Regions from separate parts of the Sporosarcina sp. SAFN-015 genome, predicted to be linked through region 2. Evidence: predicted binding sites of a transcription regulator. Region 2 holds the regulator's gene; the other holds the start of a gene.
What was found. Region 2 encodes CtsR, which represses protease genes until heat stress. Its sites were predicted from a motif close to ATGGTCAATAAAGGTCAAACA; they were not measured.
Positions count from the first base shown of each region.

Region 1 (4,339 bases), on a different contig from region 2:
GAGCAATCGGCCAAGTGCGTTCGAAAGCTCCGTATCAGCAGCCGCCTGCTCCTCAGGCCCACTCGCTCCTGCAAGCTTTGCGCGTGCATCGGATATTTCAGCAATCACTTCTTTCTCGTGACTCGCGTATCCTTTAACCGTGCTCACCAAGTTTGGAATCAAATCAAGTCGGCGCTGCAGCTGGTTTTCAACTTGTGCATACGACTGATCGACATTCTCTTCTAAATTGACAAATTTGTTATAGCTCGGCACGAGTATGACGCCAAGAATTACAAGAATGACAACAATTATTGCTATTGGCCCTAATATCTTTTTCATCTTTTCACACTCCATTCGATATATTTGCAATACCCAACCAGTACCGCTTTCCAAACAATTGAGCAAGTATACATTATTTATCGTATGTAGTCCGAAAAGGTTTCAAACCTAGCGGAAATAAATCTAGTTAGGACGCAGAGGCACTCGCTTTGGACGCGGAGCTACGCGCTTTGGACGTGGAGACACTCGCTTTGGACGCGGAGGCACTCGCTTTGGACGCGGAGACACTTGCTTTGGACGCGGATGCACTCGTTTTGGACGAGGAGACACTCGCTTTGGACGCGGAGACACTCACTTTGGACGCGGAGGCACGCGCTTTGGACGCGGAGACACTCGTTTTGGACGCGGAGACACTCGTTTTGGACGCGGAGGCACGCGCTTTGGACGGGGAGGCACTCGTTTTGGACGCGGAGACACTCGCTTTGGACGCGGAGACACGCGCTTTGGACGCGGAGACACTCGTTTTGGACGCGGAGGCACTCGCTTTGGACGCGGAGACACTCGTTTTGGACGCGGAGACACTCGTTTTGGAAGCGGAGACACTCGCTTTGGACGCGGAGGCACGCGCTTTGGACGCGGAGGCACTCGTTTTGGAAGCGGAGACACTCGCTTTGGACGCGGAGGCACGCGCTTTGGACGCGGAGACACTCGCTTTGGACGCGGAGACACTCGCTTTGGACGCGGAGACACTCGTTTTGGACGCGGAAGCACTTTTGTTGAGCCCCCGACAAATGCACACAAAAAAAAACCGACTCCATAATCAGAGTCGGCAGTAGTTCAGTATTATTTTTTCGATTCCAATTCTTTCATGTCGCTGCGAGTGATGATGTGGTCGATCAAACCATATTCCTTCGCGCGTTCTGCTGTCATGAAATTATCGCGATCTGTATCTTTCGCGATTACTTCGACAGGCTGGCCTGTGCGCTCGGAAAGGATCGTGTTCAATTTTTCACGTAGGAAGAGAATGCGTTTAGCTGCGATTTCGATTTCAGTCGCTTGCCCTTGCGCTCCTCCAAGTGGTTGGTGGATCATTACTTCTGCATTAGGAAGCGCATAACGTTTCCCTTTTGTACCTGCTGTCAATAGGAAAGATCCCATCGATGCAGCCATACCGATACAGATTGTTTGGATGTCCGGTTTGATGAATTGCATCGTATCGTAAATCGCCATACCTGCAGTGATGCTGCCACCCGGGCTATTGATGTAGATCGATACGTCCTTTTCTGGATCTTCCGCTTCTAGGAAAAGCAATTGCGCAACAATCGAGTTTGCTACATTGTCGTCGATTGCGCTGCCTAGCATAATGATCCGGTCTTTCAATAAACGGGAGTAAATATCATAAGCGCGCTCTCCCCGATTCGTTTGCTCAATAACTGTAGGTATTAAATTCATGTTATTTCCTCCTTATGATGGGTCAGGATTATCGTTCTGCTGAAACCAGTTGTTTCAACTGTACATCTATCATACATATTATGGTCAATAAAGGTCAAATATAACGCTTTTAATTTAGGTATTGCAATCATACCACTTTCTTTGTATAATTAATCTTGTCTGTTACTGATAGTAGCAAGAAATTGCCCTCGTGGTGCAATGGATAGCACGCAAGATTCCGGTTCTTGAAATGTGGGTTCGACTCCTGCCGAGGGCGTATAAAGTTTTTAAAGAAGCCTGTAAACATGAAAACATGTTTACGGCTTTTTTATTTTTCAGCCGTTTCCTATTTTCATAGTGAAACGGCTGTTTTTTATATTAATTTTCGTTCTCCACAAGCGCAGATAGCTTTTCGATTGCTTGCTCCTCGTCGACGCCTTCAGCGATCAATGTCACTTCAGCACCTCTTGCGATTGCCAAGCTCATTACACCCATAATACTTTTCGCGTTCACTTGACGTTCATCTCTTTTCAAGAATACGTCCGCCGTGAATCGATTTGCTTCCTGTACGAAAAGTGCAGCTTGTCGTGCTTGTAATCCGGTCTTCATCTTTACTTCAACCGTTCTTTCTGCCATATTCCATTGACTCCTCTCTGACTCGTCTATTTTATCGGCTAACAATTCCTCCACTGCGGAGGCTTTCCGCGATTTCTTCAATTTTACGAAGGCGATGATTCACGCCCGATTTACTAACCGTACCGCCGCTCACCATTTCACCGAGCTCTTTCAAAGTGACGTCCTGGTTATCGATGCGCAATTGAGCGATTTCCTGCAAACGGTCAGGTAATTGATCCAATCCAATCGTGCTCTGGATGAATTTTATATTTTCAACTTGCCGTTGTGCCGCTCCGATTGTTTTATTCAAGTTAGCGGTTTCACAATTGACAAGGCGATTGACGCTATTCCGCATATCCCTTAGAATCCGGACGTCCTCAAATTTCATCAACGATACGTGTGCTCCAATGATACCAAGAAAGTCTGAAATCTTCTCCGCCTCTTTCAAATAGGCGATATAACCTTTTTTCCGTTCAATCGATTTCGCATTCAGTTGGTATTTATTCATCAGATCCACTAACGCTTCGCTATGCTCTTTGTAAAAAGAGAAAATCTCCAAATGATAGGAAGACGTTTCGGGATTGTTGACAGAACCTCCTGCGAGGAATGCACCACGCAAATAGGACTTCTGGCAACATTTCTTTTTAACCAATTGCTCTACAATTTCATTTTTAAATTGAAAGGTTCCTGTCAGTATATAAAGGTCCTCTAATAATTGCTTGGCACCTTCCCGAATTCGGCATATGTAGACGTTGTTCTTCTTCAGGCGCATTTTTTTACGAACGAGCAATTCGACTTTATAAGGATATAGCCGCTTGATGTTTGAATAAAGTCTCCTTGCGATTGCCGCGTTTTCTGTTTGCACGTCCAAGCTCAATTGTTTATTGGAAAACGATAGAGCACCGTTCATCCTAATAAAGGCGGCAATTTCCGCTTTCACACAGCATTCCTTGGATTCGATTTGTGTCAGTTCCTTCTTCACTTCAGATGCAAAAGACATGATTTTCCCCCTCTCTCTCGGCGATGATCAGGTCTCCTCGCTTACGATCGTACCTTCCATATAACCCATAATCCACGATGCGACTTTTTCAGCATCATGGATAATTCTTCCGTCTGAAACCGTCGAAAAGTCCCCTAATACGATAGTAGGGACTAGCATTTGCAAAGCATCAATATCATTTTCTACAGGGAGCTGAACATCGGACGGCTCTTCCCCGTTTAATAAAGTTCGAAAATCCGTTTTGTTCAACAGAACCGTGTCAATGAATTGACTGCCGGCATGATCATATAACGCTTTCACATGCTCAGATGCAGTGTACTGATACGTTTCGCCTTCCTGCGTCGTCAAGTTATTAATATATACTTTTTTTGCACGGCACGCTAGAACAGCATCACGAATATCCCTTACAAGTATCGTCGGCAAAATGCTCGTATATAAGCTGCCAGGCCCAAAAATGATCAAGTCCGCTTCATTGATAACCTCTACCGTTTCAGGCAAAGGCTCCACTTCTTGCGGAGATACATAGACTTTTCGAATTTTGCGCCCATACACCGGAATTTTAGATTCACCGGTTACAATTGTGCCATCATCGAGCTCAGCATGCAAGGTGATCTTTTGGTTTGCGGCAGGCAATACTTTCCCTTTAATATTCAACACTCTGCCCATCTTTTCGACAGCACGGGCAAAATCGCCTGTTATATCAGTCAATGCAGCTAGCATGAGGTTGCCGAGTGAGTGCCCTTTCAAATCGTCCGAGTTGGAAAAACGGTATTGGAACATTTTCTCAATTAACGGCTCTACATCTGAAAGCGCTGCCATCACTTGACGGATATCCCCTGGTGGCGGGATATTGTATTGATCCAGCAGTCGTCCCGAGCTTCCTCCGTCATCCGCGACCGTTACAATCGCGGTCAGATCGACTGGATAGGCTTTCAATCCCCGCAGTAACGTGGACAATCCGGTCCCGCCTCCAAAGACGACTATTTTCTTCAATTTTCCGGATTGCAGCATAGTGTCAACCCTTTCTCTTCTCTA
Region 1 covers NZ_JBPFDR010000005.1:182,198-186,536, forward strand. The annotation lists gene ACR65H_RS11020 (LemA family protein) at 1-318, opposite strand, end outside; gene ACR65H_RS11025 (coiled-coil domain-containing protein) at 468-1,094, shown strand; gene clpP (ATP-dependent Clp endopeptidase proteolytic subunit ClpP) at 1,102-1,710, opposite strand; tRNA gene ACR65H_RS11035 (tRNA-Arg) at 1,895-1,966, shown strand; gene ACR65H_RS11040 (HPr family phosphocarrier protein) at 2,068-2,325, opposite strand; gene whiA (DNA-binding protein WhiA) at 2,357-3,304, opposite strand; gene ACR65H_RS11050 (gluconeogenesis factor YvcK family protein) at 3,332-4,315, opposite strand; gene rapZ (RNase adapter RapZ) at 4,320-4,339, opposite strand, start outside.
Region 1: the regulator CtsR is predicted to act here: its motif matches at 1,791-1,811, upstream of clpP (ATP-dependent Clp endopeptidase proteolytic subunit ClpP).

Region 2 (4,339 bases):
CGTCAAGTCACGAGCTAGGCTATCAAGTGTAGGAGTAGAAGCGGACGAGGAAGCACCTTGGTTGCCGACAGCATTATCGTTGCTCCCGAGCAATTGGAGTACTTGCTGTCTCGCACGGTTCAAGCTGACACCTGCATTATTCAATACACGGGCAGCCACCCCCTCACCTTCGCGAATGAGCGCTAATAGAATATGCTCCGTCCCAATATAGGAATGGCCGAGTTTCCGCGATTCATCGACAGAAAGCTCGATGACCTTTTTTGCTCTCGGCGTGTAATGGACAATCGGCCCGACTTCCTTCGAACCGGAACCAACAAGGCTCTCCACGCCCTTTTCAATCGTTTCGAAGCTGACGTCGATCGCTTCCAATGCTTTCGCGGCGATGCCGCCGCCTTCCCGTATGAGACCCAATAAGATATGCTCAGTGCCGATCGATTCATGTTTCAGTCTGATCGCTTCTTCTTGTGCAAGCTGCAGGACTTTTTGAGCCCGCTGTGTAAAACGATTGAACATCATATTCTTCCACTCCTTCTATAAGTAACGTCTATCCTTTCCCACTATTGAAATGAAATAATAGGACTTCCTCTTACTCTATTCCAATAGTTCAGGTAGCAATCCAATTCCAATAAATTGACTTTGACCTTCTTTGACATAATTATAATAAACAGAAAAATCCGTTGCAAAACTATTGCTCAGTTTTCTTTATTATTTTCTTCCCTTTGCTGTTCCGAACGCAAACGTTCACGGAATAGATTAGCTCTAAATATATCCCTTTCTTCCGCAGTCAATTCCGACCCTGCGTATTGCTGTAGGAATCCAGGCTGCATGAAAATCATTAATTCATTCAAAATGGACATGTCTACATCCTCGATTATTCCCAAATCAATGCCCAGACGGACGTCTGATAGACAACGTGCCGCTTCTCCAGAAGGCAGCAATCTAGCATACGAGATAATGCCGAGCGAGCGGAAAAGCTTGTTTTCTAGTGCAATACGCGATTTGGAAAGAAGAAGTTCACGCGAACGCCTTTCGTGGGCGATCAGCCGGAGCGCTACATTTTTCAAATCAGAAAGAATCTCTTTCTCCGGTTTGCCCAAAGTCGTCTGATTCGAAACCTGATAAATATTGCCCGGCGCTTCGCTTCCCTCTCCGTAGCTGCCTCTGACAATCATGCCTAGCCTTGAAATGGCCGGAATAATGCGCTCAATTTGCTTTGTGATCGTTAAAGCAGGCAAGTGCATCATGACCGACGCCCGCATGCCTGTGCCCGTATTTGACGGACAGCTCGTCAAGTAGCCGAAATCTTCATCGAAAGCATAGGGAAGTTTATCCTCTAAATAGTTATCGACAGAATCTGCATGCTCGTATGCATTTTCAAGCTGGAATCCTGGATAGATGCATTGAATGCGGATATGATCCTCTTCGTTCAGCATGATGCTCAATGTCTCGTCCTCCGACAGTACAACCGCTCCATGTCGCTTAGGGTCTGTCAATTGCGGACTGACCAAATGCTTTTCAACAAGCACTTGTCTTTCTGTTGCCGGAAGTTCTGACATCTTCATATAGGCATACCCTTTTTCATCGGAAGTAAGCAAGGCGGCCGAAACTTGCGAGTCGACTTTCTGCGCCTCTTCAACTGTGAACGCAATCGGGAATCGATATCCCCTTAAATTCCGGGCTAAGCGGATCCTTGTCGACATGACGATATCCGCATGCTCCCCATGCGATGTCATCCATCCAGTGACAGCACCTTTCATGAATTTATTAATTGACATGGCTGTCACCACCTCCATCGCCGCATTCCGCTAAACGCTCTTTCAGCGCATTCGCTTCATCCCTCAACGCGGCGGCATCCTCAAATCGTTCCTCCTCGATCGCTTCCTGCATTTTCAGCCTGATTTCCTCGACTTTCTTTTTCAAGGCAAATCGTTCGTTAAAGGAGACCGGAATTTTTCCGACATGTGTCGTATGACCATTATGGAGCTTGCTGAAAACTCGCGGCAAATACTCCCTGAACGAGTCATAGCACGTCGGACAACCGAACTTGCCTATATCGAGGAATTTCCTGAACGTTAATTGGCAATCGGGGCAAGTTGGTCCTTCGGACGTGCTTTCCCTAGACTGCTGAAAAGGCTGCATTGATTCACTTCCACCAAACCAATGGGAAAGGAATTGTTGGATCGACAACGGTTCCTGATTCGGGTCAAAGTGGAACATTTGTGTTTGAAACGCACATTTCTCACATAAATGCCGTTCTGTAGAACCGCCCATGCCTTCCTGGGTGAAAATCACGGAAGCCGGTCGTTCTTTGCAATTATCGCATAGCATATTTTGCACCTCGTATTCGTCAAATTCACTATCCAAGCTGCTTATAGATTAGAGTTGATAGCATCGCCTGCAAAATCCGCGCTCGGATAAGATCGCGCTCCGGCAGCGGATAATGGAGCGTCGTCCGGTCCACCGCAGCTAAAATGAGCCTAGACTCTCTCTCCGAAATGACTTCTTCGTTCAATAGCCTGTAGATGATTCCTTCAGCCATTGCATATGTTGCGCCATGTTGTATTCCTTCTAAAATATGTTCGATCAATTCCTTATGCGAATTCGTCTGGACGCGATAAATCCGGATGTATCCACCGCCTCCGCGCTTTGATTCGACTGCGTATCCGCGTTCGACGGTGAAGCGGGTGTTGATGACATAATTAATTTGTGAAGGCACGCATTGAAATTTTTCTGCGACCTCACTCCGTTTGATTTCCACAGTCCCGCTATCTTCTTTTTCGATAATTGCCTTTAAATACCCTTCAATAATGTCAGAAATGTTTCGCATGATGTCACCTCTTTTCTCACGGTGCTAAGCCATTGACTTTGACTATCTTTGACTTAATTGTACATGAAAATACATCTGGCGCGCAATTTATATGCAAGTTAACAGAAAAATCTATCTTCCATTCAATTAATAGCGAATAAATTTGTCAGCTGTTAATGTTTAAGGTTTAAAAAATAGGGTAATAAGGTAGTTGAGGATTTTGTCTGACCTCTTCTTCCTCTTCGTGGGTTCTGTTCGAAAGGGCGGTTCGTAACAGTTGAGGCAAACGGCTGTTATTTTCGCATAGGTGCAGTCTGCCCTTTTGAACAAACTCCTTACACCCTTTTCCAATAATAAATTGCCGGAAAAGCTCATAAGTCGTTGTAAAAGCCCATAAACCGCTAGAAATGTCCATAAAACACTGTAAAAGTCCATAACCCGAAGTAGACACGTATAAAGGCTACGAACGGCTCATAATTCGTCGTAATCGCTCATTAACGTATAAAGGCAGCCCCCGATATCCAGGAGGCTGCCTTTTTTTATTCAATCGTAGCGTTTTTCAGTTCCTTAACAGGCAGGAAGAGCTCGCCTGTTTCGTAATACGTGATGGCGAGGTGGTCGCCTTCTTGGATGTAGATTGCTAACGGAACAGCTTCGGTGGAAACGATGAAGTTCCGGCCGTCGTCTGCAAGGATCGAAATGAGTGTAGCGTCGCCGGCGCGTTCCTTATACACTCGGACGACGTTGACAGACGCTTTTCCTTCCTCGGCGTTCGAGCTGCCGTCGACCGTGCTTCCCCCGCGTTGCAGTGCCGTCTTATATAGCCTCAACGCTTCATTCGGTGAATTGGCGTACACGGAGATTTCTGGGTTTGCTGCCGAAACGATGAAGTAATTTTGCAGGAAGCCGTTTGAGTCAAGAACCGGCGTCAACCAGCTCGCCTCTCCGTAAAAGTTATAGAGCACCGGCATTTCTCCGGTCCATTTCTTCTCGATGAATTTCTTTTCAATAATTTGAAGCGTACCTTGCGAGTCCATATACGACTCTTCCAGATTGCCAGTATAGTAAGTCGCTTCGCCTGTGCGGCCATCCGTCAATGCATAGCCAAGCATCGAGTCGACGCCTTCTTTCGGGCTTGTGAAATCAGTGAAATAATACATATGGCCATTTTCATCGAACACCGGACTGACATTCGACTCCGTCCCTTCGTCTGAAGGCAGCTTCACATCCTTCTTCCCGACGATTGAATTCCAGAATCCGTGAACGTATTTTCCGAAGTAGCTGTTTTGCAAGCTGACCGCTTCGGGTGAAACCGCCCCATCGATAAATTCAGGGACGTTCGAAAGCGGATATCGGCTCACTTCACCCGTACCCGGATCTACCATGACGACCCCTTGGACGTCAAAACCGTTTCTCGCTGTAATGAATTCCCCATAGGAACGTATATAATGCGGCTTTCCATCATCATCAATTTCAAGCTGCACATCGCCGTAAAAGATGAGATCCGGCGCCGCCATCCGCATATGGCGCTCC
Region 2 covers NZ_JBPFDR010000002.1:274,878-279,216, reverse strand. The annotation lists gene clpC (ATP-dependent protease ATP-binding subunit ClpC) at 1-516, opposite strand, end outside; gene mcsB (protein-arginine kinase McsB) at 693-1,775, opposite strand; gene ACR65H_RS04365 (UvrB/UvrC motif-containing protein) at 1,765-2,328, opposite strand; gene ACR65H_RS04360 (CtsR family transcriptional regulator) at 2,357-2,827, opposite strand; gene ACR65H_RS04355 (hypothetical protein) at 3,346-4,339, opposite strand, start outside.